Regions from separate parts of the Bacillus sp. JJ1566 genome, predicted to be linked through region 3. Evidence: riboswitches for the same ligand, from Rfam matches in the RefSeq annotation. Region 3 holds a riboswitch; each other region holds the start of a gene.

Region 1 (10,700 bases), on a different contig from region 3:
CCTGGATGTTCTTAATAAAGAATAATCATAAACTTCTAATTAGCTATTTCTAGATGGAGGAAAATAATGAGTGCAATTGCTGGAATATATAATCTTAATAAGGAACCAGTATCTGAAGAACATATTAGAAAAATAATGGATGTTTTTCTAAAGTATCCTGTAGACGAAATTGGTACTTTAAAAAAGGATAATATATTTTTAGGATGTCATGCACAATGGATTACCCCAGAGTCTGTTGGTGAAATATTACCTTTTTATGACTATGAAAGACAACTATTAATTACAGCAGATGCGATAATTGATAACCGTAAGGAATTGTTAAGCAAATTAAATATTGATAGCCAAAAAGGAAAATATATTACTGACAGTCAATTAATTTTACTTGCTTATAGTAAATGGGGAGAGGATGTTCCAAAACATTTAATTGGTGACTTTTCGTTTATATTATGGGATGAAAAAAAGAGAAAACTCTTTGCTGCTAGAGATTTTTCTGGAGCAAGAACTCTTTATTATTATCAAGATCAAGAGCGAGTGGTATTTTCTACAACAATGGAGTCTTTATTAACTTTACCCTATGTCCATAAAGAATTAAATGAACAATGGCTAGCTGAATTTATTACAATACCAAGTATGGTTGACGCTGTTGATACTATTTCAACAGTATACAAACATATCAAACAGATACCGCCCTCACATTTTTTAACAATCTTAAATGGTAAAGTAACTCTTACACGCTACTGTCGGATATCAGCGGTAGAAAAACTGATACTAAAATCAGATATTGAATATGAAGAAGCGTTTCAAGACATATTTGAAAGAGCGGTAATCGATAGGCTTCGTACTCATGGTAATGTAGGTGCACAATTAAGTGGAGGATTAGACTCAGGATCTGTTGTTAGTTTCGCAGCAAGAGCATTACAAAAGGAGAATAAAACATTAAATACTTTTAGTTTTATTCCTGTAAAACATTTCAAGGATTGGACATCAAAATACTATATTCCTGATGAAAGACCTTTTATTAAGGAAACAGTGAGGCATGTTGGTAATATCTCTGATAATTACTTAGACTTCGATGGACAAAATCCTTTAACTATAATGGACGAATTTATACAACTTATGGAGATGCCTTATAAATTTTTTGAGAACTCATATTGGTTAAAAGGAATTAATCAAAGCGCTCAAAAGAACGGAATTAAAATTTTATTAAATGGAGCACGTGGTAATTTTTCTATTTCTTGGGGTTCAATAGAAATTAACCTGAATTATTATTCATCCTTATTGAGGAAAATGAAATTGATTGAACTATACAAAGAACTAGACTTATATTGTAGCAATTTTAATACAGGAAAGTCAGTAATTATCCCAGCAATCATAAAGGGAATGTTCTCTTTAAATCTTCAATCTATTAAAAAAGTCAATAAAGATACTCTAAATACTAAATCAATTATTAATCCTTCCTTAGCAAAAAGAACTAATGTTTATGAGAAGCTTGAATCTATTGGTATGTATTCAGTTGGAAAATCGAGGAAATCACCTTTCGAAATAAGAAATAAACATTTTGAAGAGCTTCATTATTGGAATAAAAATGGAGTAGCCACTACTAAGTTGTCGTTACGATATGCATTATGGGATAGGGATCCAACCAATGATATTCGTGTTATTCGGTTTTGCTTGTCGATACCTCAAGAACAATATGCTAGAGGGGGCTTTGATCGTTCATTAATTCGAAGGGCAACTAAGGACTTTCTCCCTAACAAGGTTAGATTAAATAATAAAAGTCGTGGATTACAGTCAGCGGATGTGGTTCATCGACTTACCCCAAGCTGGAGTATGCTCATTAGTGAAATGAAACAACTTTCTAATGATATCAGAATAGCAGAATTTTTTGATAAAGAAGAAATCACAAGAGTAATCAATAAGTTTTCTAGTGGACCACGCCAGGAGTTTATTTTTGATAATGATTTTAGAAAATTATTTAGTTGTTTAGTTATTTATCGATTTATTAAACATTTTTAGAAGAAGGGGGGTGAGACTATGAAAAAGGTTTGGAGTAGACCACTATTGGAGGAACTTAATATTAGTTTTACAATGGGTGGGGATGGAAATGCAGTGTCTGATAGCTATTGCACAAGTACGCATCCAAATATCAATCCTGACGGAAAGATAAATAAGGCCTGTGTACACCCTGACCTTATAGGTGAGAGTTAACAGTAAGACAAATTACTTAATTTTGCGTAACCCTTATCCAATAATTAATTGCATAAGGGTTATAGTTATATATTTTATAACTTATGGGGGAACTATGATAAATACAAGATTGAAATTTTGCTATAAAGCATTCGGCTTAAATTTAATGACTGAGCTTGAATTTCCTGAGTTAATTGCCTCTAATATTGAAAATAGTCATATTGATGTGGAAATTCAATTTGTGGATCTTACAGCTAAATGGAATGAGTTAGTGGAGAATGATCAGTTTATTATTATAAATCACGAATTTGTTATGTTTCGGATTCCAAATACTGCTATCTTTTCGATTGAGAGGGGGAAAAGAATTTTTATTTCAAAGGAAGAAGGTGTTCATGCAGAACAAATTAGATTATATGTACTTGGTACATGTATGGGAGCCTTATTAATGCAACGAAAAATCCTGCCTTTACATGGTAGCGCAGTTGCAATTAATGGTAAGGCATACGCAATTGTTGGAGAATCTGGAGCGGGTAAATCAACTCTTGCTACAGCATTTTTAAATAAAGGATATGAACTTTTAAGTGATGATGTAATACCTGTTTCAATGTCCAACAATAATATTCCAATTGTTACCCCAGCTTATCCACAGCAGAAGCTGTGGGAAGAAAGTTTACAAGCATTTGGTATGGACGCTAAGAGTTTGTACCCAATAGCTGAACGGGAGACAAAGTTCGCTGTTCCTGTAATTTCTCAATTTTATAAAGAAGATATACCTCTAGGGGGGGTATTTGAATTAGTAAAGTCTGAAGATTTGAAAATTAATATAAAGCCTATTCTAAATCTCCATCGATTACAGACGCTTTTTCAACATACGTATAGGAATTTCCTTTTAACATCATCTGGCATGTTAGAGTGGCATTTTTCTTTTATAACAACTCTTGCAAACAGAGTTAATCTTTATCAAATCAATCGACCAGTTTCACTTTTTACTGCAACTGATTTAGCTTCTATGATTTTATCTGCTATTAATGAGGGGGATAATAATTGATTACAGACCCAAACATTTCGTTAAACCAAATAATTGTTCAAAGTAAAGGCAATATCGTAAGTGACATGGGTGGAGAAAAGGTCATGTTAAGTGTTTTAAAAGGAAAATATTATAACCTAGGTGAAATTGGCGGTGCAATATGGGATTTGCTAAGTGAGCCAACCACTGTTGAAAAATTGGTGACTAGTTTACTAGAGACATTTGATGTAGATAGGCAAGAATGTGAGAGCCATGTAAATGAATTTCTGGAACAATTACGTAAGGAAGAACTGATACAATTATCAAACGATATTTAGGGGATTAGCTATGCGCATTATAAAAAAGGTTTTAATATTTTTATTACTAAACTACAAAACCAAGTTACTTTTTATTGAAGCATTCTTTTTGCTGGCTTGGGCCCGTATTTTAAAAGCAATACCTTTTTCAAAAGTAGCACCTTCACTAGGTGAGCCCATGCAAGAAACTTCCTATAAGCGAGTATATGAAAATAATAAAAACCTAAAAAATATATCAAATGCCATTCATATTATGAGTCGTTATACCTTCTGGGAAAGTCAATGTTTAGTGAAGGCAATTGCAGCCATGAAAATGTTGGAGCGAAGAAATATAGATTGTACTCTTTATTTAGGAACTGCAAGAGATGAATTTGGAAAAATGATTGCACATGCATGGTTACGTAGTGGATCATTTTATGTTACGGGAGCAGAAGGCATGGAGAAGTTTACTGTAGTTGGTAAATTTGCGAAAAGGATAAGTACTAATGGTCTTGAAGGAGAAAACAATGGATATCAAAAATCAACTTGATTTTACTAAAATACCGAGGGAAACAAAGTTGCTTTTAGAAATTATCAAGGATGAAAACGAAACTATTCTAACGGATACTCAAAAAGCTTTGTTCAAAAACATAGATTGGGACTTATTTGTGGAATTAGTCCTTCATCATCGAGTGTATCCGTATATCCTTCCCAAAATTGAGAAACTAAAAGATAGGCTAATTCCTGAATACGTAGTACAAAAAATTAATCAATATTATCGACACAACGTCATTAAAATGCTCCAATTATGTGGAGAAATGGAGCAGGTAAGTAAATTATTAATAGAAAACGAGATACATCCTCTATTTTTAAAAGGGCCTGTACTTGCTACGGACTTATATGGTGATTTATCACTCCGTACATCAGGAGATTTAGATGTACTAATCCCAATCGAAGAACTGGAGAAAGCCGAAGAACTAATACTTAATGCTGGTTATGAGAAAAACGAGTACATTCAATCAGTTTTAAATGACTGGAAGTGGAGGCATCATCATTTTACATACTTCCACCCAATAAAAGGCATTAAGTTAGAGATTCATTGGAGATTAAACCCTGCACCTAGTAAGGAACCCAATTTTTTTGACTTATGGAAAAGAAAGAGAATATACTCCACAACAAGCTATCCAGTATATTTTTTAGGAATAGAGGATTTATTTTTATTTCTAGTAACGCATGGAGCAAGGCACGGCTGGTCCCGCCTTCGTTGGCTAGTTGATATTCATCAGTTAGTGAAAAAAGATATAAATTGGTTTACTCTTACCCGTCACTTAAAAAAATTCAAATGTGATCATATCGGTGGACAGGCAATAATTCTTACTACTCAGTTACTAGAAACGAACTTGACTGATGAAATGAAGCCATTAATCTGCAGACAACGTCCATTCCAATTGGCCCAACAAGCTATTTTTTATATTGAAAAAATGGTGCATTTACATACAGCTCCATTACCTCATGATGTATCAACATACCATTCGAAGCATTTAATTTCACTTTTGACTTTTAAACAAAGAATCTTCCAAGTTTTAAGTACATTACACCCTTATTATATAGATGTTGAAACCTTACCCTTACCAAAAAGATTGCATTTCTTATATTTCATATTACGCCCATTTCTCTTGATAAAAAGACGAAAAAAGAAATACTCATTGAATTAATTGGAGGTTTGGAAGTGAATCACATCTTATATTTTTATAAAAAATTGCGTTCATATGCTGGTAAAAAGCTTTATATAAACCTCCTAGCAATGATGTTGATTAGTTTATTAGACGGAATTGCAATTATTATGCTAATTCCTTTATTAAGTGCGAGTGGAATAATGAATATAACTTCTAGCAATTCGTCAATATCATTTGTATTCGAGTACCTAAACAAAATATCAGAAGCGTTAAGTTTTACTGCTATACTTGGGATATTTGTGATGGTCGGGATACTACAAAATTTTATCCAACGTTACCTAACAATTCAAAACACAAAGATACAGCATGGTTTTTTTAGGCAGCTCCGTATCGAAACGTATAGCGCCTTAATGTATTCAAATTGGGACTTTTTCTTAAAACGACGGAAATCCGATATCATTAATTCTTTAACGGCTGAAATAGCCCAGGCGAGTGCTGGAACCAATACGTTTTTACAGTTTATTACAGCCGTTATTTTTACAATTATCCAAGTTGTAATTGCTTTTATCCTATCCCCTAAGATTACGATTTTTGTATTGTTGAGTGGTTTTATTTTATCTCTTTTTTCCTATGTATTTATCAAAAAATCTAGAGCATTAGGGAAACTAAACTGGGAGTTTGGCAAGAGTTATATGGCAGGAATCACAGATAGTTTTAACGGAATAAAAGAAATCAAAAGTAACAATCTAGAAGAGTCGCGTATTCAATGGTATAGCTATATGACAAAACAACTCCATGATGAACAAATTAATTATTCAAAGCTTAAAACACTGTCCCAATTTAATTACAAGGTTGCATCCACAATTCTTATTGCTGTATTTATTTACTTTTCAGTTACTTTTTATCATACCGAAGTTGCGCAACTACTACTAATTATAGCTATTTTTTCAAGGTTATGGCCACGAATCACGGGGATCCAAGCCGGTTTGGAGCAAATGGCTACAGTAACACCTGCATTAAAAGCAGTTATAAGCCTTCAGATGGATTGTTTAAAGGCAAAAGAAATAACAGGGCAGGTTGATCAAAAAACGATAAAGATTGAAAATGGAATTGAATGTAAGAAAGTGTATTTTAGATATAGAGAAAGTGATCAGAAATATGCGCTAAAGGGGATTGATGTGTTCATTCCCTCATACCAAATGACAGCAATTGTTGGGCGGTCTGGTGCTGGAAAAAGTACACTAATTGATTTATTAATGGGCTTAAATCAACAAGAAAATGGTCAGGTTTTACTTGATGGTGTACCTCTATCTGAATCAAACTTGTTATCGCTTAGGCGTTCGATAAGCTATGTTCCACAAGATCCATTTTTGTTTAATGTAAGTATTAGGGAAAACTTAGAAATTCTAAACCAAGATGCTACTGATGAACAACTATGGGAGGCACTTGAGTTTGCTTCTGCAGCAGATTTTGTGCGTAGGCTTCCTCAAGGTCTTGATACACTAATTGGCGACCGGGGAATTCGTCTCTCTGGAGGAGAGCGCCAAAGGATTGTTCTTGCGAGGGCAATATTGCGTAATCCTTCTATATTAGTATTGGATGAAGCTACTAGTGCACTAGACACTGAAAATGAATCAAATATTCAAGAAGCCTTAGAAAAATTAAAAGGGAAAATGACAATCATTGTTATTGCGCATCGTTTGTCAACTATACGAAATGCGGATCAGGTTATTGTATTAGAGCAAGGAGAAGTAATTCAACAAGGTAATTTTAACCAACTTGCGAATGATAAACGAGGAATGTTTAGTCATCTCCTAGGAAAGCAAATGGAAGCTACTTTATAAAATATTTACCTTGAGTGGTCTTTTAATCGAGAAGTTTGGAGAAAATGTTAAAAGTACTTATAGTGAGTATGGTATTTTGAAAAAGAAAGTAGGTATTACATGCTACTCCGAGCTTCTCTAAGGCTTTTACCCGTAATATATATGACGTGGATTTGGTTACAATCAAGTCATTTTAATCCTAGCAAATTAGAAGGGATTCATGTTCAAATTGGTGTACCTATCTATTTATTGTTAGGTGCTGCGCTCGAAATTGGTCATCTGTTTCAGTTTGCGATTTTATACGCATTATTGGTGATGGCTTTCCTGACCTTTGGAAAGTTATCACTTAGGATAGAAATTCTCCTATTTACAATCTCAGTTTTATACGGTGCCCTAGATGAAATCCATCAATACTATGTCCCATTCAGATCTTTTTCGGTAACTGATTTGATAAAAGACACGATTGGTGTCATTGTAGTTTCATATATCATCCACAAAAAATATTTTCATCACCAACAATCAAGGATTAGCAAATTTTTAAGAGGGATAACAGGTCTAAATAAGAATATATCCCTATAAAAAAGCCCTTCAAGAGATGAAGTTTTTTCACTCTTCTGAAGGGCTTTTTATTATTTGTTATTGGTATTCTTCCATTTGTTAAATTCTAAGAACGCTTTAAATTCTTCCTTTGAAACACCGGATTTCATTGCTTCTTGTACTAGTTGGGTCCAATCAGAATCAAGATCTTCTATTTGAACTTCGTGATCCTCTTCATGGAGTAGAGTGTTCACTGATACCCCAAGGACCGCAGAGATTTTCTCTAAAAATTGAATAGAAGGATTTGATTGAAGGTTGCGTTCCATTGAACTTAGATATGATTTAGCAACCCCAGCTCTATCAGCTAATTCAGATAGGGATAATTTTCTTTGCAAACGGTATTGTTTGATACGTTGACCAATCATTAAATCCACCTTCCTCCATTTATGATTATAACATAAAATGAAGAGGTTTGTTTTATATGAAGAACGTTTTTGTCAAAAATATTGTAAGATTAAGTGTTTTACCGAAGTTAGAGTGGGTTTCTCTGTTCTTTATCCAATCAATGAGTCAAGTCCGTCAGCTTTTTCTGCAAAGAACGCTTTGATTTCATTCACACTAATTCCCATATCTAGTGCTTCTAAAATTAGGTCTACCCATTCCTGATCAAGTGTTTCGTTTTCTACTTTTATCATACTTTCCAATACCCTCCCAAAATACATTAGTATTCCAGGCAGTCCAGCCATCATAATTGAAATTTCCAACCTTAGACCTGTGACTTTGCGTCCCTATTTTTCAATAAGTTTGCCTTTGTCTGTTGAAGCTCCGCCGACTGACCTAAAACGATAGTCCATATATGTATAGAACCTTTGTATTACATTTAGAAGTATAATTCATAAAAAACATCTTTTATGTAAAAAACTGTCGATGTCAAAATATTTACAAAATAAAATTAATTGCTTGTTTACTCCCTCGAAAAATGGATACTTTTCACCAATGGTGTAGGAAAAACTCGAAAGATAAGAAAAAAGACCTAGGAATTGTTAACTAAATGGAAGGGAGGGTTAATAAATATCTATTTTACATAAGATTTTTTGTAAAAATTCCAATTAAATGTAAGGTATTTGTCGAACGATTTTTTAAGTAATTTCATAAAAATATGTAACCTACCCCCAAAAATGAGGATAGGCCATTTTTACATTGTATTTTGACATAGATAAAACAATCCGCCATTGATAATTTCGACAAGGATTTTCGGTTCGTATTGGTCCTTGAGTGCTTCTTTTTCAATTTCATAGCTTTCTGGCTTTTCGTCGATTCCTTCATAAAAAGCATCTAACAGGGTTAAATCTTCATCCCAACGTTTTCTTGCTTCATCAGCCCATGCGTGAGTTTGTGATTCCGCATAGCCTCTCACATATTGCTGAAGTCGATTAACACCACTTTGTGGCTTAACCAGTGGTGACATCGTATACGTTAAATCTGGTATTTTTGGAGTGAGTGGCAGCTTTTCCACTTTTTCCTGAAAATCCTCAACAATGATTCCATTAATGAGTTGTAAGCCAAGCGACATCAATACATCACGCTTACGGTCACTCTTATACGAAACCTTCACATTTAACCCAAGCCAAGGGTATAGAGGTGTATTACCTTGGGCACCGGGTGGTTTTTGTTGATACAACCGAATGTAGCTTGCTAGCTTTTTTGTTGATTCAAAAATTTGATGTAAGCGGGGAGCTCCGAAATGGATAAAGTCACCCTTTACATTTTCAGGTGCTTGGTCCCGGTCCGTAATTAATGTTAACTTCATCGGATTCGGTTCTCCACCTGTTTTTTCAACATATGTCCAATAAAAGGGACGGTTCATTAACTGCTTATCTAGATCGATTGTCAACTGAACCGTCATATATCCAGGATGGCGTTCAATAATTTCGCAATGGTTAGATATAAAATATTTCTCTAGAAAATTAACGATTTCCTGTTGCTGCACGCTGCTCACCACCGTTTTGTTCTTCAAAACTGATAATTGAAGTTAAATTCTCCATCTTAATTTTCATCTCACCCTCGCTTCGTGAACGAAGCATGATATCTTGAATATGGTCTTCAATATTTCCAAGATCGAGCCTTGTTAAAATATCATCCAACTGCCCAATGACGCGCTCAAACAGATTAATTTTTTCATATAAAAGCTTTAAAATATGTTCCTCAACCGTGTTTTTCGTTGCGAAATTATAAATATGAACATCCTTTTCTTGACCAAGACGATGAATACGCCCAATTCGTTGCTCAAGCCTCATCGGATTCCAAGGGAGGTCATAGTTGATAATATGATTACAGAATTGCAGGTTAATTCCTTCGCCGCCTGCTTCAGTTGCAATTAACACTTGGACTTTCCCTTTAAACAATTCCCTCATCCAATCCTTTTTTCCACGTTTGAACCCACCACGAAATGGAACCGATGAAATTCCGTTTTGCTGCAGGAACCATTGCAAATACATTTGAGTCGCACGATATTCGGTAAAAATAATGACTTTATCATCAATTTGCTTAATGAGTTCAACCGCTTTTTCAGCCTTTGAGTTTTGGGTGACTTGTTCAACCTTTTTCATGAGTCCCAATACCATATCCGCGGGGGCGGAAGCAGTGCCATCCTCATTCTTTTTCTCAAGCATCTTCTTCAAAGTAAAGTAAACAGCCTCACGACTACTACAAGCTTCTCTTTGTAAGGTTAGAATCGAGAACATACTTGATGCAAATCCTGAAAAGCTAGACCGATAGGCGGAAATCGCGTCATATAGCTCTTGTTCAGTCTCGGAGAACTCAATCGGAACGGTTTCAACCTTTCGTTTTGTCCATTCAATTCCTGTGTCATCACGGCGATTCCGGATCATTACTTTATTGACTAGTTCCTTTAAATGTTCATGATCATTGAGAGAACGGCTCCTTTTCCCGAATAATTCCTCGAAGTTTTCCTGATTACCTAAGTGTCCGGGCTTAAGCAGGGATACAAGATTAAAAATCTCATCAATTCGGTTTTGAATAGGAGTTGCTGTTAATAGCAAGCAAAACTTCTTCTTTAGGTTTTGAACAAACTCATAGTTTTTTGTTTTATTGTTTTTTAGCTTGTGAGCCTCGTCTATGATAATTAAATCGTAATCCTGCTCATATACGATTT
Region 2 (10,700 bases), on a different contig from region 3:
ACATCCTAGGTGCGCTTGGAACTAACGTAACTACCGATATTTCCTTTGATGAAATGAAAACCATCCAATCGAAATATAAAGATGCTCGTCATAGCATCGAGCAATTCAGCATCAACGGTGTTGGCCAAACCCTAGACAGCTGGTACTGGATTGTCTCCGAAGAAGAACGCCAAGCCGTCTCAACACGCTTGAAAAAGCATCTGGAAATCAAATAGATTTGTATAGCAACCGGTTATGTACCGGTTGCTTTTTTACTGCCTTACATGTTTTCCTCCTTTTTCCACATACTAAACGGGGATAGGCCTGTTTCCCTAATTAGAAAACTTGCCACACTTGGGACAAGGGACCTGTCCCTCTGTCCCACACATACTAAGTGGGACGACGGACCTGTGTCCCAAAGGAGGTTCTCATAATGAAAATTAAACTTTTACTTAGTATAGCGTTTTTCTTTATATTTATTTCTCCTACTAGTGCGGCGGAGAAATCGCCATTTTTTGGAGTGAGTGCAACGCTGGTGCAGGTGGAGGATGGTACGTTTGAGGTAAAAACAAAAGGTGCCGAGGAGAACGAGGGATTTGTTTTCTCGCCAAAAGGGGTTAAGGGTGGCGAAACGATTATCTTCGAGGTACAGGTAAAGGGTGAAACTGCTGTCTATTTGCTTGTGGACGAGACTGATGGGCGCGGAACTTTTTTAGCGGAGACAGCGTCCCCGGTGATTGGCTTGCACGAACCTTGGCGGACGATTCAGCTTGAGGTGGAGCTTCAGGATACCACCTCCCAAATCGATGCGATGGTGCTCACAAACAAGCAAGAGAAAACCACTTTCATGTTTCGGAACGTAAAAATGAGTGTGAAAAAGTAACGGATGCCTTACGCACAGGCATTCGTTTTCTATCCCAACAATTTTACCACTTTTTCTCTAATCTCATGAGGCAGTGGCTGGTTCAGAGCACGCACAAGCAACCCTGGATGCTTCACGCGATTCTTTTTAAAATGATTTTCAATCAGAATCGCTTTCTCTTGTTTGTTCGGGATTAACCAATACAAAACATACCAGTCCTCAAGCGAACTTATAGGTATCTCCTCAAAACTCCCCACAACCGAATCCTCATCAAAAGGCAACCGAAAAACCCCTTCATTATGTTCAATCGCAAATCCGCCCATGCTATCGACTTGAATACCGCCAACGTTGAATTTCGCAAAATGGCTCGTTTTAAAAGGCAGTTTAGATTCCGCCTCAATGGGCGTTCCTAGCCCTGCAAGAATCTCATTGAGATCCACAGCGTCCTCCTCTTTCACCAGCAAGTCAATATCGTTTGGGTGCTGAACAAGCCCGTGAACGCTTAATAAAAGTGACCCGCCAACACCCCAAACGATTTTTCGATCACCAATAGCTGCTGCAAACTCCCTTAATGTTTTGATCACAATGAGGCCCCCTAAAAAGAAAGACTTGAGATTATCTCCCAAGCCTACTCTACCTTTTTTGAAATTTCATCTATCTTTTCTTCTAATCGTTTGACACGCTTTGAAAAACGCACCACATAGACGAGAATCGTAACAAAACTAAGTGGAACGAGAAGTGCAAATAACTGAAAAAGAATGTCTCCGATATTTAACACGTATGGGTACCTCCTCTTCTGGGACACGGGGACAGGTCCTTCGTCCCAGCTGGGACAAGGGACCTGTCCCTCTGTCCCATTATTCCAGCTTAAATCTCTGGATTAATGTGTTTAGTTCACCGGCGTTTTCTTCGAGTTGTTTGGCGCTTTTTGCGACTTCTTCCATTGAACTGCTGGATTGTTGGGCAGTTGCCGATACTTCCTCGACGCCTGCTGCCGATTCTTCCGCCACCGCAGCAATACCTTCGATGGCTCCACTGATCTCTCTTGTGTCATCAAGCACACCGTAGAGGGAGCCGGACATTGCCTCAATTTGGGTGCCGATATCAGCGATTTTCTGCTTTAACTCATTGAATGTTTTACCGGTTGTTTGGATTTGCGCGGTACCTTCTTCAACAGATTGGTAGCCGTCATCCAAGGATTGAACGACCTGCTTAGATTCAATTTGAATATCTTTTACAATCAACGTAATTTCAGAGACGGATTTTCCAACCTGTTCAGCAAGCTTTCGCACCTCGTCGGCGACTACGGCGAAGCCTTTTCCATGTTCACCTGCGCGAGCAGCCTCAATCGCTGCGTTCAATGCTAAAAGATTCGTTTGTCCTGCAATTTCTTGAATCACATTCACAAGCTTCGTAATTTCATTAGTTTTGTTATCCAGCCCAACCACCATCGCATGGGACTGTTTCATTTTTTCATGGATGCTGTTCATCTGTTGAATCGATGTTTCCATATAGGCATTTCCATCATTTGTTAGTGTTAGCATCCCTTGTGAATGGTCTTTAATGTCATCGCCCTTCACTGCAACCTGCATGATTTCCTGTGAGAAATCGGACATTTTTTCAATTAAAATGGTGGACGATGTTGCCTGGTCCTCTGAACCGCGTGAGAGTTCTTCCATCGTGACGGCGATTTGCTGACTGCCAGCCATGACCTCATCCGCATATTGGGTCAATTCCTCACTCTGGCCGGTCACATTATCGGAAACAACAGCCATTTGCTTGACCATGCCTCTTAGGTTTTCATTCATACCATTGACCGCCGTTACAAGCTGGCCTATTTCATCCTTGAGCTTTGTTTTAATAGGCTCTGCCTGAAGCTCACCATTCGAAATCGCCTTCATACGATACGCCACATGTTTCACTGGTCTTGAAATCACTTCGGAGGTAACAATCGAAATAATTGTTCCTAAAATAATCGCAACTACGGATACCACAAGCCCAACGATGTTCGCCTTCTCACCGTAGTTAACAACGTCCTCACCAGCCTGGACAATCTGTCTTTCTCGCTGATTCGAAAGGTTTTCAACTTGATCCATTAAGCTCCTTGCAGCCGGCTGGATGTGGGTCTGCAGATTATGCTTCGCAAGCTCGGCATTGCCACTTTCATAAGGAATAAACACATACTCTTTAATCATGTCACGCCATTTTTTCGTCTCGCGTAAAAGTTCCTCGACCTCTTTGATCTTCATCGCACTTAACTTTCGACTGGTTAAATCATATTCCACAGAATAGATATCATAATCGTTTCTATAGGAAGATTCCCCATACAGTACAAACCCACGAGCCAACGCAATGCTCTGAGCAATATTGTATTTCAAACTATCATATTCTAGTAAAACAGTGAGTTCCTCAGACACCATGTGATCCGTCTTTTGATTCATACTGGACACTGCAAAATAATTATAGGCTGATAAGCCTATACAAAGAATTATTATCGTAAAAAAACTAGCAAATAATCGCATGCGAATACTTTTCATCTATGATACCTCTTTCTTGTTGAATATTGAAAAACAAGGCAAAAAAATAAAGCCAATTCTATTGATTGGCCTAAACGCTTGATACTTTTGTAGACAGGCGATCATAGTACAGTGTACGGTAGACCCTATGCTTCTGGGCCACACCCTTTCAGAAAGTTTGCCCTTTTCTTCAAATATATGATTTTCTACCCACTAGTATATAAGTTTTTTCACCTTTGAACAATACTTCACACCACGAACCCTATTACTTTTTTACTACTAAATCTAACAATAACTTAAAAAAATCATCCTTACTCGCCGGTAACACCTCTGGTAACTCAACACTCGTTTTCATCCTAAAATCCCTCCATTTATAGGAACCACGGGGACGGTTCCGTTTCTGGGTCACAAGGACAGGTCCCTTGTCCCATTTGGGACGAGGGACCTGTCCCTCCGTCCCGCTCTAGTAATCTAGTATTGCCGCAATTTTGATAGATATACATTTTTGATAGAAAAAGTTTTACTAGATTTGGAGGGAAGGAATTGCCGGCAAAAGAGGAAGAAAGAACAAAAGCGCAAGCTCCTTGAACAGTCCCGACAAGCACAAGATAAGATGGCTAGAAGGTTGCACTTTAACCTTCTTGACAGATTGGCTTGTGACCTCGAGGGGCTAGGCGCTGGAGCTGGATGTAGCTAAACAACGTAATAAGTTATCCACAAGGTAGGATTTTATAGTTTCCTTAAAAACAAAAAAAGCCAACCCGAAGGCTGACTTTTATTCAAATGCGCATTGGCGTATTTGCTCACAGATTTTTTAGGCCCACACGACGTTGCCACAAGACGTGGCGTTTTTAATCTTTGATCTTTGCTTGAAAAGATTCCTTTGAAAATCGCATGTCTCCGCCGGAGGCTTTAACTTTATTCAGCCATGGTTTGAATACTCCACTGAATGATGAGACTCTTATACATTCCATCCCCACTTACGGAAGTTGGGACTTCTGCTGAATAAAGTTAGCGAGCAGACGCAAGAGCCTGTTCAATCACACGCATATTTTTCAATGTTTCTTCCACACTGTACATCGGTTGTTTATTGGATAGGACACTTTCCGCAAAATGCTCCACCTGAAGCTTGTACTGGTCACCCTGAACCGTTTCTTCACGCTGTCCAGCCTCTCCGGTTACAACTAGTACGCCGTTCCCACCTTCGTTATCCGGACGGAAAGCATGCTTTGCTAGAATAGAACCTTTTGTACCAATAACTTCATAAGATGCATTAAATGGTTGCTCTAAGCTCACATCAAAATTCGCAATTACACCACTTTCGAACTTCAATGTACCTGCTGCAGTAATATCAACATCATGTGTCGGATGTAGATTCGCTGTTGCCTTTACTTCAACCGGCTCTTCGCCCGTAATCAAGCGACTTGCATGAATGCAGTAGCAGCCCACATCGTAAAGCACTCCGCCGCCAAGATCCTTTTGCATCTTTATGCTGCCTGAATTTAAATCATGAAGAAAAGAGAACGTCGAACGAATCAGCTTCACATCACCGATTTCACCTGATGTAATGATTTCCTTCACACGGTTATGCTGTGGATGGAATTGATACATGAACGCTTCCATAAAAATCACATTATTTGCTTTAAAGGCTGCCGCCATTTCTTCCACGTCTTGTGATGTCAACGCAGCTGGCTTTTCACAAAGCACATGCTTACCGTGCTGTGCAGCTTCTATCGCCCATTGTTTATGTAGCTGATTTGGAAGTGGAATGTATACTGCATCAATTTCAGGATCATTCAATAAATCCGTGTATGAATCATAAGCTTTAGGGATGCCTAACTCTGCCGCAAAATCCTTGGCCTTCCCGCTTTCACTCGCAACAGCCACGACCTCCGCATTATGCGCGCGTTCCATGGCTGGAATCAATGTATTTCTCGCAATTTTTGCTGTAGATAAAACACCAAATCGTACCTTTGTCATCAGAGTTCCTCCTATTTACTAAATCAAACGCGCCGTGGGTATTTGCGCCCAATTGTTTATCATGATTCTACTCGTAATTACCCTGCAAAAGCGCTCAGTGCCAGTTCATGCTCGATAATTTCCTCTAAAAATCTCTGGCTTCCGCCGGAGATATTATGAAAATTGTTCATTCTTATACAAGAATCCCCCACTTGTAGAAGTAGGGGAGTACAGCCGAACAACTCTATATTCTCATATTTTTACAGATTTTGAAAGGGCTTTAATTTTATAGAAACACAAAAAAGCCAGAGTTTCCCCTCTGACTTCGACTTTCTGGTTTTTGAACTTAAACAGATTGACACTCTTTCAATCTACCAATGAGATCCTGCATGACCTCTTCTGTTGTTATAGAAGCTGTTCCTTCTACTTTTTTCTGAATATCTATCATAATGTTTAAAAGTTGTTCGGCACTCATACTTTTTACCTACCAATCTTATTTTCCAATTAAAATCCATTTTACACTATCCAACAAATTTTGCAAAGGAAAATCGTTACAATTTTATGACAAAACCCCTAACTCAGCTGTTAGGGGTTTAAAAACCATTTAATGTGCTGGAGGCGGGCCATCCCCCATATGAATTCCATCCGCAAAGACCGCAAACAACAATTCCCCTTTTTCGTTTACAAACGGCATAGCAACCATTGTATAAAAGATATCCCCTGGTGCCGGCATTTTGACAGCCATCACCTTATCAGCTCCAGCAAACTCATAGCCCTCACTCATTTTCTCTGATTTCACTATCTTAAACTCGTTCGATTTTAATATATTTGATACCACTTTATTACGCTCCGCTCCGACGAGATCGATGCACTCGCATTCATCATCCTCATGTGCAAAAACAGAATTTCCAGGCAGGGCAAGCATCAACAGCACAAGCACAATTCCTAAAACCTTGACCATTTTCTTCATTCTATATCCTCCCTTTCGTAGCTTCATTTCTACAAATTACACAGGAATCCGACAAATTCCTTTATTTTCTGTAAAAATGAGCCATTAGGCGGATAGGTAGTTCTATTTACCCAATTGAACATGAGTGTATTTATGGTGAATTTCACATTACCAGGTTAAGCGGCAGTTCTTAAACAGTTTTGCATAAAATAGATGGAAAAAGGTGATATTTTAACCAAAATGGAGGTATGGGTTTTTATATTAATTTCAAGTAAGGAAACCTTATTATGAATTGTTTTAGAGTGGAAGGTCACGAAGCCTAATGTTAATCCAAAAAGAAGGATACATCCCCATTAAATCATTTAAAAAAATTCTCACATTTTCTTTTGACGCTAGAAGGTTTTGTGTATACTATTAATTTTGAAACCTAGAAAGAAACAATTATTGGAGGTAGAAGGAATTTGAAACGATACTTTTTCCTGGACTGGCTGCGGATTTTCGCAATCATCGGCGTGGTAACTATACATGTTTCTGCATGGACTGTTGCAGAAAATCTTTACAATCATCCTCAATCATATTGGTTAGTTGGCAATCTTTTCGAATCCTTATCGAGATGCTCTGTACCGATATTCGTCATGATAAGTGGTGCACTCCTTCTTCGTAATGATAAGACATTAACTTATAAGGAGTTTATGCAAAAACGAATCGGGAAAATTTTCGTTCCATTATTAAGCTGGAGTCTTATTTATTATTTTTACCAGGTATATCGAGGGCACTTTACTCTTTCTGCTACAGAATTCGGCTCTATGTTCTTATCAAATTCTATTAGTTATCATTTATGGTTTATGTACATGATCCTGGGTCTCTATTTAGTGACACCACTATTGAAAATTCTGACAAGGCATGCCTCCAAAAGAGACATACAGTATTTTCTCCTACTATGGTTCATTATTTCAGTGTTTTCTAAAACGACGGATTACTTGTTTGGAATTAAAATAAATCTTGAATTATATTTTGTAATGAACTATGTTGGATACTTTATCCTAGGATACTATTTATCAACATATACAATTTCTAGGAAATTACAAATTTCATCTTATATAGGTGCAATTATTGGCTTGTTCGCTACCTTTAGTCTTACATATATATACACGAAATCCGCTGGTGGGGCGCTTAGTGAATTTTGGTATGAATACCATTCACCTAATGTATTTCTTGTATCAGTAGGAGTGTTTATTCTATTTAAATCTAGAGAAGAAAGTCTTTCAAAGCCAATTCCAATGCTATTTCAATGGATAAATCAAACTAGTTTCGGTATTTACCTTATCCATATATTGGTGATGTCACTCTTTATGGAATCCATTTTTAATAAAATCTACTACAATTTGCATCCAATCATTTCAATTCCACTAAATGTGGCTATAGTGATTACCATCAGTTTAATAGCTGTAATAATCATTAGACGAATTCCAGTTATAAAGAAAATCATCCCATAATGGATGCCTATAACGCCACTAAAATAGTAAAGCAGCGAGGGGAAAACATGCTTTTTCTCTCGCTGCTTTTTGTTGGTTCAAGTAGAGTTGGTTTATTCCTTAAAATAAGTGCTCATCAAATTCATCATTATCGACAAGGGCTTTGTATTTTTCAATTTCCTCGTAAAGGACTTTTTCTAGCTCCTTGAATTTTGTCGAGATGCTGCTTGGTGACACATCAAATTCCTCGGCAAGCTCTTCTTGGGTGGAAGTGCCCTCGTATGGATAAATTAATTCCATCATATACACCAATGCCGCTTCATATATTCCCGTTTTGATAATCCTCGGGTTTTTACGCTCACAATATTTATGCCACAATGTAAGTCCAATTCCGATAATTTCTTCTTCGTAATCGTACTCCTTCATCCGAACCTGAAACATTTCCGCTACCTCTTGCTGTTTTGGCGATTTCCATTCGTAATCCTCTGCGGATACGGAATCCTTTCCAAACATAAAAACCATGAATACGTTGATAAAATCATGTGACATAAAATCAACCGGATTCGTCTCGCCACTTTTTTCAAAGAGGTCAAGAATCATCTTTCGCATTTCTGCTGCAAATTCCGTTGGCAACTCCAGAAACGTCGGGAAAAAGATAGAGTTCGCTCCAGCAGGCAATAACGTACCGAACACAAAATAACCTACTTCCACTTCCGTCTCTGTTTCATAAATCCGCACGCTGTGCTCTACTTCTGTAAAAATGTCACGGACCGTCATAAAGGTTCTCCGCTCGTCAACCTCAGTCACCGTGTAGGCAGATGGACGTGCTGCCTTCCATTTTTGTATAAGGTCACGAGTTCGTGGACGGCTGCATTTCGGACCATAGATATCAACATACTCTTCTAAAATGGTTTTCTCATCAGTCGGAATCGAGCTAATCACCCAAACTCGTGAAAAGAATGAAAATAAATCGTACACATCCTCTGGCAGCTCGTTAAAAATATCCGCATACTCATCCAAAACATCATCTAAGAACTCTTCATACAAATGAAGTGCATACTGAAACATATCATGTTGGATATCATTCAGCTCGTTTTCCACGACTTGATCTATTGAAACGACCGCAGACCGGCCGCAGCATTTTTTATACTTTTTTCCACTCCCACAGATGCATTGGTCGTTCCGTCCAATAACCTTCAAATCATTCACCCTTCTCTCGTTAACTATGCAACTATCATATCATAATTCCTTGTAAAAAAATGTGAATGGTTATAAATCTCAGGAGTGGAATTAGGTTGCAAACGGATTTGTATCGCTGTACCGGGATTTGCGTCCTGGGTCTGATTTTTGCGTCGATTTTCCGCGGATTTGCATCGTCCGGATGATATTTGCGTCGTCCACCACCGATTTGCGCCATCCGGGTTATATTTGCATCATCCCATACATTTTTGCGCCGCCCCACGGATATTTGCGTCCTCATACACATTTTTTGCATCTGCGGCACCCACTGTTTTTGCATCACCAACTGTATATATGCAACTTCCCCCATGCCCACATAGCCTTGCCCAAATAAAAAAGAAGATAGACCAAGTTAGTCTACCTTCTTTCGCAAAAATTCCTATTTTAATTCAAGCTCTGGCTCGAGTTCGGCTTCAAAGATACGCGGCCATGGAAGTTTGACGTGAACACTTTCCAAATCAGAGATTGTCTTATAGAAATCCTTGTTTCCTCTGGAGCCGATGTATACTTCTTTCCCGTCAAAATACTGGTACCACTTTACTGTTTCAAGTGTTAACTTTTCTTGTACAAAGCTATTGACTTGGTCATATTTTTCACCAAGGTCCCATTCACTTGCTCCGATAGATTGAATGTACGCTCTTGCAGCTGGATGAACGATATTTTTATAGCTTTGGTCCTTGGTAAAACGATGAAGTAAAAACTCGTAATGATACTCAGCTGTTTGTTCGTACAAAGGAACACCAAATCCATTTTCTTGTGTTAAAAATGCATACCTTGCCGCGGCATGACCTACTGTAATACCCAGTGCATTTCCGGCCGTGTTCCAGCCACTATAAGAAAGAATCTTGGTTAAATCCACATTCTCCGCTAACTCCGTCACAAACGCTTCATCAGCCTTGTTCACGATCCAAACATCTCCAATGGCCACCTGCTCTCCACTAGCAATCAGTTCACTAGTTCTCGCTACAAGACCTGCTATGTCTTTTTCTCTTGTTGAATCAGCTGCTGTTGGAGTGTTTAACAGAAGATGAATATCAGCATCCTCTTCGTTCGTTACTACTTTTCCTCCAGCTGAAACAATATGTTTTTGAACATTATAATCAAAGGTTGTATCTTCGAAAGGAGCTATCCAATCTTCCCCGTGAGTCCCACCATATTCGACAAAGAATGTTGGTGTTGTACCAAATAGTTGATTCACAAATCGCGATACCAATACCACATCCACTTCATCAGCGCCTGGGAAAACTGCTACTTGGTCTTCAACATTAAGAGCATCCACTTTTTCAAGTAAAAGCTCCCTTTCAGCACGATGAAGGCCATATGGGGCAGCGTCGTCCTGGGATAAGATTAAATAGTCGATATAACCTTCTTTCACCCAGTCAATCATCAGATTATTTACTGTGTGATTTCTTGCCCTTGCTTTTTTATAATCATCTAGTACCGCTTCAGGAATAATTGACTCTAAATAATCAAGTCTTTCCTTTCCTTCCATCCCAAGGTTTACAACCTTATCATAAAGAATTGCCCATTCACTAATTTGTGAATAATACTTTAAATACTCATCACTAATTGCTGTGACGGCTAATCGTTGAATCGTATCATACACATAAACTGGTTTATCAGGATAAAGCTTTTTAAGCTGTTTAATCACCTGAATATCAGAGCGAGCATCTTCAAGCGACTTTGTACCTGTTCGAGAGGCAACTAATCCTCCGTAGGCA
Region 3 (10,700 bases):
ATCATCTTCATTTTTATGAATATGTTGTATAAACGAGCGATCGATTTTAATTGTATCCACTGGAAGATTTCTCAAATAATGGATGGATGAATATCCCGTACCAAAGTCGTCTAGTGATAATGTAATGCCCATCGCTTTTATTTGCTCAATTTGGTCTTGAACAACACTTGTTTCTTGTAACAAGGTACCTTCTGTGAGCTCTATTTCTATATGTTTGGGATCGATATCGTACCGATGAATTGCGTTGTTTAACGTACTTATTAAAGTGCTTTTTAAAAAGTCCTTAGCTGACAAGTTAAACGAAATGGTCGTAAAATCAAGACCTTTCCCTTCCCATTCACCCACTTGTTTACATACGGTATCTATGACAAATTCTGAGATCTGACGATGAACATTACTTTCTTCTGCAATTGTGATAAATTCCATCGGTGAAACTTCTCCCCATAGTGGGTGCTTCCAACGAATAAGGGCCTCTGCACTTGTTGCCCGTTGCAGCTTAACATCCACTTTAGGTTGGTATTCGATGTACAATTCACCATTCTGAATCGCACTGTGTAAATCTGTTTCTAATTGGAAGTTTTTAAAGGATTCAATATTCATATTTACTGAATACAATTGATAGTTTGCGGCACCATGCTTTTTTGCACGTTTTAATGCGGTGTTTGCGTTTTTTATGAGTTCTACCTTGTTTTCCCCGTCATCAGGGTAGATACTTATTCCAATGCTAGCTGTGATTCGAATTGAATAATCCTGGACATGAAGAGGAGATTGAATAATATCAATGATCTCTTTAGCATGACTCATGTACTTCTCATTTTTCATTGACTTTTCCACAATAGCGTACCATTCATCCCCTTGAGAACGGAAAAGGAAAAACCCCTTGGTAAGGTATTTTTCAAGTTTAACCGATAATTGCTTAAAAGCTTCGTCAGCAATTTTAAACCCTAATGTATTATTAATACGACTGAACCCATCTAAATTGACACAAAACAAAGCAAATCTTTTTTTTGAGTTTTTGAAACTATTGATGACCTCTTTTATATGGTTACTTCCATATAAAAAATTTGGGAGATTGGTAAGTTCGTCATGTGTGGTGATAAAATTTATTTTCTGTTCAAGTCGGAAAGAGTTCGTACAGTCTTCCATAATCCCTACAATTTTTTCGATTGTACCATCCCTGCCGTCAATGGCAATGGTTGTTTCGTTTATCCACTTAACATGTCCATCGGGAGTTTTAATCCGATATGTATGAGATTTTTTTCCTTCACGGGTAAATTTGGCATAGATTTGTGAAAAATCCAGGATACCCTCTTCATACCAAAGTGATTTCCAATATTCAACCGTTAATTCCTCTTTAGAAATCTCCAAAATTTCTTCTATTTTGCTTGAAGCATAGCTAATTTCTCCTTTTTTAAGGTCAATTGAAAATAGAGCTAAACCTAAATTGTTTAGAAGATACTTAAGATGAGATACGGTTTCACCTTCATTAAAAAATGTTGCAATATCATCAACAAATGTTTCCATGTTGTTTTCTTTAATACCTTCAAGATAAGCATTTTTGATCATTTGTGCTTGTATATCTACTTGATTTTGTTTTTTTCGAAATCGATCTAGTAATTTCATTTTCTGCCCCCCGGGAAAATCTAGTGAAAGTTTTTCATGTTACATTCCGGTAGTTTCAATCCATACTCAATGAAAATCTTAAACTTCAAATGAAATGTCATTAAATAAAAAAAGAAACTACACCGAATAACGGGAGTCCTTTTTACTCTCCATTATTTTCGGAAACCCGACTACCATAGCATAGCTGCCTTAGGCTCGTGGCTTTGCGTCCTTATCTTTTAATAAGTTTGCCTTTATCGATATAATATTTTATCTAACTATTTATAGTGCTTTAGTATTATCTAATAATATTAAAAAGAGAATATACTTTCAACATCTTTCAACAAAAACCAAAAGATTCCACTGCATTTTCATAATATCCCAAATAATTTCCAGTAAAAGCGCTATAAATCACACTGTTATTTTGATAATTCATATAATATAAGCTTGTCCTTTTAACGTAGAATGAAAAACTTCCACAAATCACAGGAATTTAACTAAAAAAAGGCAATCCACTTGGGTTGCCTTTTTCCTTGTTAGTTTCATCAATACACTTCACACATTCCATTCCATCACTTTTTTACTTTTATTTTCTCGGGTATGGTCTTCCAGTACAATGGGTCTTCTAAGCCAAGTCGCCAAATCCCGATTCCCCGTAAGTTATATTTTTCTGCAAGGTCTAGTTTAAACCGCAGACTATTGCTATTCTCAAACCATACCTGGTGGCTATGCTGTTCTTTATCTACGTAACTGAAATGAGGTGTTTGGGAACGGGAGTCCCATATAACTTTAGCATTATATTTTTCTTTCAGATCCATTATCTGTGCATAGGAGCTATAAACTGCTTTTTCTGTTGTTATATCCCAGTCACATCCATAACCCGCGATACCAAGTAAAATTTTTGATGGTGATACTCCCTGTTCCAAAGCATAACGAATCGTTGCTTCTGTCCAATCGACTGATGCTGTTGATCCGGGTGTTGTTCTTGGGTTGTGCTCATCGTATGTCATAATCATTAATCCATCAGAATATTGACCAAGTTTTTCGTAATCAAACCACGGTGACCAAGGATTAGCACGGGAATCACCTGTGTTTGCCGGAACTGAAACCGTAACTTCTTTTCCGTCACGATTTAGTGCATCAGACAATTATTTTATAAACAGACTAAAGCAATCTCGGTCAGCCAAATTCAAATTTTCCATGTCGATATTAATACCGTCATATTTAAACTGAGATATTTCATTGCGTAGGTTCTGAATGAAAACATCCCGGTTTTTATCGTTAGTAAGGACATTACTTGCTACCTGCTTGCCCTTATCGACGGTTTCATAGAAGAGATTATGTACAACCATATATACCTTTAGGTTTTTATCATGAGCACTCTGAATAACCTGTCTTTTATGATCTGATGTAACGGAATCTATAAGATTTCCCGGTTGTTTATCATCAAGCTTGTACCAAAAAGGTGCAATGATACTTAACCTAGTGAATTGCGAGTTAACTGTAGGTTGAGACCCTGGTAACGATCCTTCCTGTTCTGTGTAGAAACCTAAAACCTCACGGGGAATTTTATCATTTTTGTGTTCCTCATTTCTTTGTGACTGACTACAAGATGACATTAGTAATAAGGTCATGCTTAAAGAAATAATGGTGATTGACCAATAACAATTCTTCGCCATAATTACACCTTCTTCTATTTTGTATATTATTTAAGTTGATAAGAAAGGTTGAAACTTATTCATCTTTAAGAAGCTCTAAATTGCTTAATCGTATCAAACGTCTTTGTTACAGGCATCTATTATCATTATCAAATGTTTCAATTCTATTATAATTATTAAAAAAGAGCACATACGGTTTCATTTTCGTAGGATTAACTTTATAATGCGCACAAGACGATTTTTTTAGTGAAAAATTATACTACTAGCTTAAGGAAGGAGATCGTTTATGAAAAGAATAATGTTTACATTATTGACCGGTCTAATGGCAGTTGTTTTAGCAGCATGCGGAGGAAATGGAGAAAGTACAGAGGCTAAAAATGACAATAAAGCAAAAACAGCGGAAACCGGTCAGCAGAAGGAACAGCAAAAGCAAATGGAAGAAATGCAAAAGAAGTTAAAAGCACAGCAGATAGATGAAAAGAAAACTGTTGCCATAGTGAATGATAAAAAGATTTTAGGAAGCGACTATAATAGCACTTTAGCATCAATACAAGGACATTTGCAGCAAATGGGTCAAGATCCGACTTCTGAAGAAGCTGCAAAGCAAGTCAAAGATCAGACAATCGACAGCTTAGTCGGACAAACTCTTCTACTTCAAGAGGCAGACAAAAAAAACTATAAAGCTTCTGAGGCAGATATTAAAAAACAGCTGGACGAAATAAAAACACAGTTTAAAACGGAAAAAGAATTCGAAGCCGCTCTTAAAAAATCCGGTATGGACATAAAAATACTTGAAACTCAAATAGCTGCCGATATTAAACTCAGACAGTACATTGAGAAAGAAGTTCCAGTTGGTGAAATATCCGATGAAGAAATTCAACAAATGTATGATCAATTTACGGAACAAGGAAAGAGTACTGGACAAGAAATCCCAAAGCTTGAAGAAATAAAGCCGCAAATCGAAGAATCGCTTCAACAGCAAAAACAGCAGGAAAAACTCGCCAAGCAGGTTGAAGAGTTAAAGAAAAATGCGAAGATCGAAATTAAAATTTAAGACGTTACACACAAAAATGACAACTCAAGGGGCTTCTGACAAATGTCCCTTCAAATGAAAAAGAAGATGAATCCCTACAAAATGTAGTGTTCATCTTCTTTTTTTCACGTATCACAATGTTATGTGTACTTTTAATAAAACGAACACGAGTTGTTCTTAATCGGGTCTTAATATGTATGCCCCACCTCTCACTCTAATAATGATTTATATTCTTCAACATCATCAAATTCTGTACCAAAATAAACTGGGGTGGCATTGACATTTTTCAAGTTAATGGGTTTACCGTCATTTAGTTTTTTTACGATTAGATCAAAGGAGTTGTCACTATTTAATGTGATTTCGATTTCTTGCATTTCACCATTAAGTTTATACACATTATTTTCTACTTTTTCATAAGTTCCTTTATCGACTTCCCTGTTATCAATGTATTCGACGAAAGTATGATCTCCCGGTTGAAATGTCATTAGAACAATATAACCCTCTACATGTTCGCTTTGGTAGCCCCCTTTTAAAGGCGGTGTAGTGTTAGATGAACATCCAATTATAAGTAAAACCATAATAACCGGTAAAAATAACATACCAACTATTTTCTTCCCCATTAAAGTCCCACCCCTTGATAAACGTTAATCCATTAAAAAAGCAAACGGACTTAACCGTTTGCCTTTATTTTACAACAGTAAGAAACCAATTGAAATTGGAATAAAGCTATAAAGTAAAATCATGACACAGAAGCCCATGATGTCCCGAATATGCAATCCTGCAATTGCTAATGCAGGCAATGCCCAGAATGGTTGAATCATATTGGTCCAGGCATCTCCCCATGCAACACCCATTGCCGTTTTCGCAATGTCTGCATCAATAGCTGCCGCTGCTTCGATCATAATCGGCCCCTGAACTGCCCACTGGCCACCACCTGATGGTACAAATACGTTGATAAGCCCCCCACTCACAAATGAAAAGAATGGCAACGTGTGCGCATTTGCAAATGTGAGGAACCACAAAGCAATTTGCTCGGACATTCCTGATAAAGTAACCATTCCCATAATTCCGGCATAAAACGGGAATTGAATGATAATTCCTCCTGCATTTTTTACTCCGTTCGTTACCGTATCTAAGAACTGTTTCGGTGTTTTATGCAGCATGATTCCTAAGAATAAGAAAAGAAAGTTTACAATATTAATATTTAAATCGAAGCCCTTGGTAACAAAGTGATAGACGATAAAGCCCAAGCCCATGATGCCGATCAACATCGAGACAATCACACTGTTTTCAATTTTTTCTGCTGGTGTAGTTGGATTTTCCATTCCTGTTGTAGAATCCGTGTCATCTGGAATCACCCAACGGGATCGATCTTGGTTGATTGTATTGGTGCTTCTCATTAGGAAATGGTTAAAAATTGGCAGTGTTACTACTAGAGCTGCGACAATAAATAGATTGGATGGGCTAAAAAGAGTTTCACTTACCGGAATAACGCCCATTTTTTCTTCTAAAAAGTGACCAGGAGTTGCCACTGTTAATGGAATTGAACCTGAAAATCCTCCATGCCAAACCAAAAATCCACTATATGCCCCAGCTACTAAAATACGAAAATCTGCAGATGGTACTTGCCTGGCCACATGGATGGCAAACAGGGCCCCAACCACTAGTCCAAATCCATAATTAATTAAACAGGCAATTGTCGCCACAAACGTTACAAGCATAACCGCATGTGCAGGTGTTTTAGCCAATTTACTTAATCTAGCAAGAAAATTCTTAATAATAGGTGCATTGGCCAAGACATACCCTGTTACTACTACAAGAGACATTTGCATCGTAAAAGCAAGTAAATCCCAAAAACCTGTTCCCCAATGTGAAACCATCTCAACCGGTCCGCTTTCTGTAAACAAGATGCCTAAAACAAACACTAAGAAGGTAAGAATAATCGCAAAGATAAAGGCATCTGGAAGAAAACGCTGAACGAGCCGAACGAAAAAGTTTGTTACTAGTTTCATTAACTCACTCCCCATATAAGTACTTGCTGTTATTATATTGAGAAGAGTTATAGAATATGAGAATGGTTAATCTTTAGTGCTTTTTCACTATTTCAAACTAGAAAATTTATAGGGATTAGGTCTTGTTTAGCAATTGGAATATAATCGTCTTTGAAAAATGGTGTTTTATTGCCTTAGATTGTTTCACTTTAAGTATTCGGCTTTCCATTTATCTTGTTTTTCTACTGGGCTAATCTCAGAAATATCTTCATTTCCATAATTAATCTTTAATCTCTAGCCGGGTAGAAGTTGTAATGCAATTGCTCCTGTACACAACAAACGCTCAGATTTGTCTGAGCGTTTGCTTTATACTACGTTATTAATGCCTTTATTTTTTCAAATTTTATTTAGATAATAGGCTTAAGACAGTATTCAAGACGACGTTTACTCCTTTTTCGCATTCCTCCAAGGTGGTTAGTTCTTCTTCGCAATGGCTTTTTCCGTTTTTGCTCGGTACAAACAGCATGGTGGTAGGGATATAGCTTGCGATGAACTGCGCGTCATGCCCGGCACCGCTAACCATGCGTTTATGGGTGTAACCAAGTGATTTTGCAGAGTCCTCTATAAGATTGCAGAGTTCGGGCTTGAACCAAACCGTATCTCGTTCCCATAATTTCGTTGCTTCTATCTTACATCCTTCATTCATTTCCAAATTAGGAAGACCTTCAACAAAATTTTTCACATTGTTAACGATATCCATATCCTTGTGCCGGGCCTCAAGGGTAAATACAACTTTATTCGGAATAACTGTATGAATGCTTGGATAGACATTCATCCTTCCAATTGTAAAAACTAGGTCATTATCTAAAGAACCAAGGTATTTCCGTATCTCGTTTATAAGGTTATTCGTTGCAAATAATGCGTCCTTGCGCATGTTCATCGGGGTGGTACCTGCATGATCGGATTCACCAGTCACTTCAATTTCATAACAAGCCATACCTACAACACATTCTACAACACCAATCGAAAGCGCTCCCGATTCTAAAATTGGTCCTTGTTCAATATGTAATTCAAGCAAAGCGGTTGCTTCTTTAAGGCGGTTTTCCACATGCCCTTCGTATCCTATCGCCTTCAGTGCTTCGCCAAAAGTAATTCCTTCTGAGTCCTTCTTTTGCATCATGAAGGACTTTTCAAATTTACCTGCGAGCACACCTGATGCCATCATCGAAGGCTCGAATCTAGCACCTTCTTCATTGGTAAAATTCACAACAGTAATTGGAATTTTAGGTTTAATATTATGGTCTACGAGGGTTCTTACTACTTCTAAACCGGCTACTACCCCTAATACACCATCAAATCTGCCTCCTTTTTTGACAGTATCTAAATGGGAGCCAATCAGGATAGGAGGTTTTTTCTCAGTGCCTTCAAGTGTAGCATACATACATCCCATATCATCAATCTTCACATCCATACCTAATTCCTCACAGCAGGCTTGGAAATAATCTCTGGCGTGTCGGTCTTCATCTGATAAAGCCAGCCTTGTCACTCCATTCTTTTCTGTCCTGCCAAAGTCTGCAAATCGCTCCAATTCGTTCATTAATCTTTCCCTATTGATTAACAGTTTTTGTTTTTGCAACATTGAAGACTCCCCTTTAATTAGTGATAACCAAAGATCTTCTTTCATTTTACTATTTGTTGGAGTTGAGCATAAACAATCATAATTGCTACGAACGAGACTTCGTCATACGCATCCCAAATTAACACAAAAATCTTAATGTATTAGTTACTTAAATATTCAGTTATTTATGATTATAACTATATGTATCATAATGTCACTATACAAAATGTAAAAGATATAAACGAATTATTTTATAGTATGTCAAATTTCAAATCCAAACGCATTCACTGATTTAATGACGTCACAACCATCATGAAGTATCTATTTAATGTAAACACTATTTACTTAGTTCGACCAATAATAATACATGCAAATAAGTTTTTTTATAATAATTATCAAACAACAAATCAAGTAATTTTATCCGTTTCCCGTTATCCATTTTTTCAATTGCTTTCATTACCTCTTCATCAGTCATTAATAGTAACCTCATTTTACAGAGTTCCATTTTAATCAATAATACAACAATCGTTGAAATTTAGATTCCTTATTTAATATAGGTTTATTGAGTACCGGCCAAAAGGAAAATTCAGATTTATAGGCAATGAAGTTAAGATCACGTCAGATAAATGAAAAAAACAATTAAAAAAGACCGACTCAATAAATAACGGGTTCGGTCAATACGATCTGCCGTATGGAACAAACTTTATGGCGGCACAGGACCTCAACCGACGGAACTTGAAGAAGAGAAATAATTATAAAGAAAACGGACCAACGGATTGTCTCTCGTGGTCCGTTTTCCTTAAGGATTATGCACGTCTCTTACAATCCCGAACAAAAACCATTCACCTTGACGTTCTTTAAAAACAAATCTAAGGGCTTGCCAATCATATTCATCCTCAGTTGCTTCAGAAAAGTATTCAACATATTTTGCATCCGGAAAATTTTTTGAGATGGTATTAATCACACCACCACTTTCAACAGATGAACTATTAAAGTTCACAGTATCGTACTTTAATGGGTTGCCATAAATACTTTTGAAAATATATTCTTCTACATATTCGTCCTTTGTTTTTATTACTTCTAAACCAGTCAGTTCTACTCCCCAAGTGACCTTAACTTGCTCTGCTTGTTTTAATGTTTCCTTATTTAAAATCACTTCATTTGAGGTAGGGCTTCCTAGATCAGCAAAAAGAGAAAAAGTTAACCCATCGGGGTGAGTCATTTCAGAAATAGTAGTCCAATCATGACTTTCCAATGCGACAAACAACTCTTCACTCATTTTTAATAGTTCATCCTCTGTAGTAGCACCAGATGGATTACTACAAGCTGCAAGCAAAATAGAGAAGACAATAATATATAGCTTTTTCAAAATACATCCCCCTTTAACAGCGATGACACAATATTAATAATAATACAAAATTTAACAACATTTAAAAATACTTCAAATGAACTATGAGTTAATAAAGAATGAATAACCTTTACCTACTAATCATTCTTGGATAAAAAGCAGCCATACAAAAAGAGTTTTAAAATAGCACATACTCTCGAAGGATTAAGTAATCTTCTAGATTTCATTAAAGAGGTAGAGGATGTATCAGGGGGAAGACCTCCTATTGTATTAGAATTCACTGGACATTATCACACACCGATTATGCAATATTTTGAGGACAGAGGATATTTATTGATTATCGTCAATCCTCTCATATCATATCGGGCTAAGAGTTCTAGTTTACGCAAGGTAAAGACGGATATTGTTGATGCTCACCACCTGTGCGAGCTTTACTATAAAGAAGACTTGGAGCCTTATAGACAACGGGGAATCCAACTTTTAAACCTGCGTAATCTGACAAGGCAACATGAAAATATTACAGGCATGTTTGTACAAACTAAACTGCAGTTTCAGGCAATTTTGGATCAAGTATTTCCTCAATACTGTGGGGTTTTTGGGTCCTTATATTCAGATGTTTCATTACTAACGCTACAAGCATTTCCTACTTCAGAAGAAGTCTTGAAAGAAAGCAAAGAAACCATCGCTAACAAAATAAAGGAGCTATGTAAAAGTCGTTCACAACAATGGGCAAACAATCAGGCAGAAAAACTAATGGCTGCCGCGGTTCAAAACCCGTTCCAGAAAACCTTATATCATAGCCTTTCTTTAAGCTTGGGTATGTATATTAATATGCTTCTCGAATACAAAAAGCATCTATCCAAGCTTGAGATTGAGATAGATGCTTTAGCGAAAAGTATTGAAGAATATAAAATTATCCAATCAATCCACGGAATCGGTGAAAAAATCGCTGCCACGATTATTTCTGAGATTGGGGAAATTGATCGGTTTAATCACTCTAAAAAGTTAGTTGCATTTGCCGGAATTGATCCAAGTGTCTTTGAATCGGATAACCAAAAGAGGTTCTAGTAGACTACGACATGCCCTGTATATGGCTGTTAAATGTGCCATTCGTGATTGCAGGAAACAGAAAACGACAGATGAAATCCTTCCTCGTAACAAGCGATTACGAGAGTTTTATGATAAGAAACGTGAAGAAGGAAAACCCTATAAAGTGGCTGTAATAGCATGTGCGAATAAACTCTTACATTGGATTTATGCACTTTTAAAAAGTAAATCGGCTTTCCAAGATCTAGCCTAATTTAAAAATATAACTAAACAGACCAAAACTTTCCAAACACCGAACGTTGGAAGGTTATTTGGCATGCATAAATTTAGTATAGCATGAGATATTTTAAGTTTTTATTGAAAAAATATTGAAAAACTATTAGCTGGTTTAGTTGAACAAGAT

The links. A riboswitch is a leader RNA that binds a small molecule or an ion and turns the genes downstream of it on or off. The one in region 3 is predicted to bind cyclic di-GMP.
Region 1: linked by a shared signal. The riboswitch ahead of V7112_RS22010 (anti-repressor SinI family protein) and the one ahead of V7112_RS18315 (EAL domain-containing protein) in region 3 are both predicted to bind cyclic di-GMP.
Region 2: linked by a shared signal. The riboswitch ahead of V7112_RS12715 (methyl-accepting chemotaxis protein) and the one ahead of V7112_RS18315 (EAL domain-containing protein) in region 3 are both predicted to bind cyclic di-GMP.

Annotation. Positions count from the first base shown of each region.
Region 1 covers NZ_JBALOP010000066.1:5,296-15,995, reverse strand. Annotated here, with positions in the region: gene V7112_RS22055 (asparagine synthase-related protein) at 67-2,016, shown strand; gene V7112_RS22050 (paeninodin family lasso peptide) at 2,035-2,208, shown strand; gene V7112_RS22045 (aldolase) at 2,303-3,235, shown strand; gene V7112_RS22040 (lasso peptide biosynthesis PqqD family chaperone) at 3,301-3,531, shown strand; gene V7112_RS22035 (lasso peptide biosynthesis B2 protein) at 3,542-4,039, shown strand; gene V7112_RS22030 (nucleotidyltransferase domain-containing protein) at 4,017-5,204, shown strand; gene V7112_RS22025 (ABC transporter ATP-binding protein) at 5,219-7,009, shown strand; gene V7112_RS22020 (VanZ family protein) at 7,109-7,567, shown strand; gene V7112_RS22015 (helix-turn-helix domain-containing protein) at 7,618-7,950, opposite strand; gene V7112_RS22010 (anti-repressor SinI family protein) at 8,080-8,220, opposite strand; cyclic di-GMP riboswitch class I at 8,255-8,344, opposite strand; gene V7112_RS22005 (YqhG family protein) at 8,721-9,515, opposite strand; gene V7112_RS22000 (DEAD/DEAH box helicase) at 9,493-10,700, opposite strand, start outside.
Region 2 covers NZ_JBALOP010000028.1:61,757-72,456, reverse strand. Annotated here, with positions in the region: gene V7112_RS12735 (LCP family glycopolymer transferase) at 1-215, shown strand, start outside; gene V7112_RS12730 (hypothetical protein) at 413-862, shown strand; gene V7112_RS12725 (hypothetical protein) at 892-1,425, opposite strand; gene V7112_RS12720 (hypothetical protein) at 1,470-1,619, opposite strand; gene V7112_RS12715 (methyl-accepting chemotaxis protein) at 1,699-3,378, opposite strand; cyclic di-GMP riboswitch class I at 3,464-3,550, opposite strand; gene V7112_RS12710 (Gfo/Idh/MocA family protein) at 4,369-5,337, opposite strand; gene V7112_RS12705 (hypothetical protein) at 5,663-5,791, opposite strand; gene V7112_RS12700 (hypothetical protein) at 5,921-6,286, opposite strand; gene V7112_RS12695 (acyltransferase) at 6,727-7,761, shown strand; gene V7112_RS12690 (SEC-C metal-binding domain-containing protein) at 7,861-8,940, opposite strand; gene V7112_RS12685 (DUF4127 family protein) at 9,359-10,700, opposite strand, start outside.
Region 3 covers NZ_JBALOP010000051.1:2,455-13,154, forward strand. Annotated here, with positions in the region: gene V7112_RS18315 (EAL domain-containing protein) at 1-1,623, opposite strand, end outside; cyclic di-GMP riboswitch class I at 1,781-1,865, opposite strand; gene V7112_RS18320 (glycosyl hydrolase family 18 protein) at 2,175-2,750, opposite strand; gene V7112_RS18325 (hypothetical protein) at 2,751-3,281, opposite strand; gene V7112_RS18330 (SurA N-terminal domain-containing protein) at 3,547-4,314, shown strand; gene V7112_RS18335 (hypothetical protein) at 4,503-4,913, opposite strand; gene V7112_RS18340 (short-chain fatty acid transporter) at 4,983-6,305, opposite strand; gene V7112_RS18345 (Zn-dependent hydrolase) at 6,688-7,920, opposite strand; gene V7112_RS18350 (hypothetical protein) at 8,240-8,392, opposite strand; gene V7112_RS18355 (hypothetical protein) at 8,702-9,271, opposite strand; partial or broken gene V7112_RS18360 (IS110 family transposase) at 9,398-10,550, shown strand.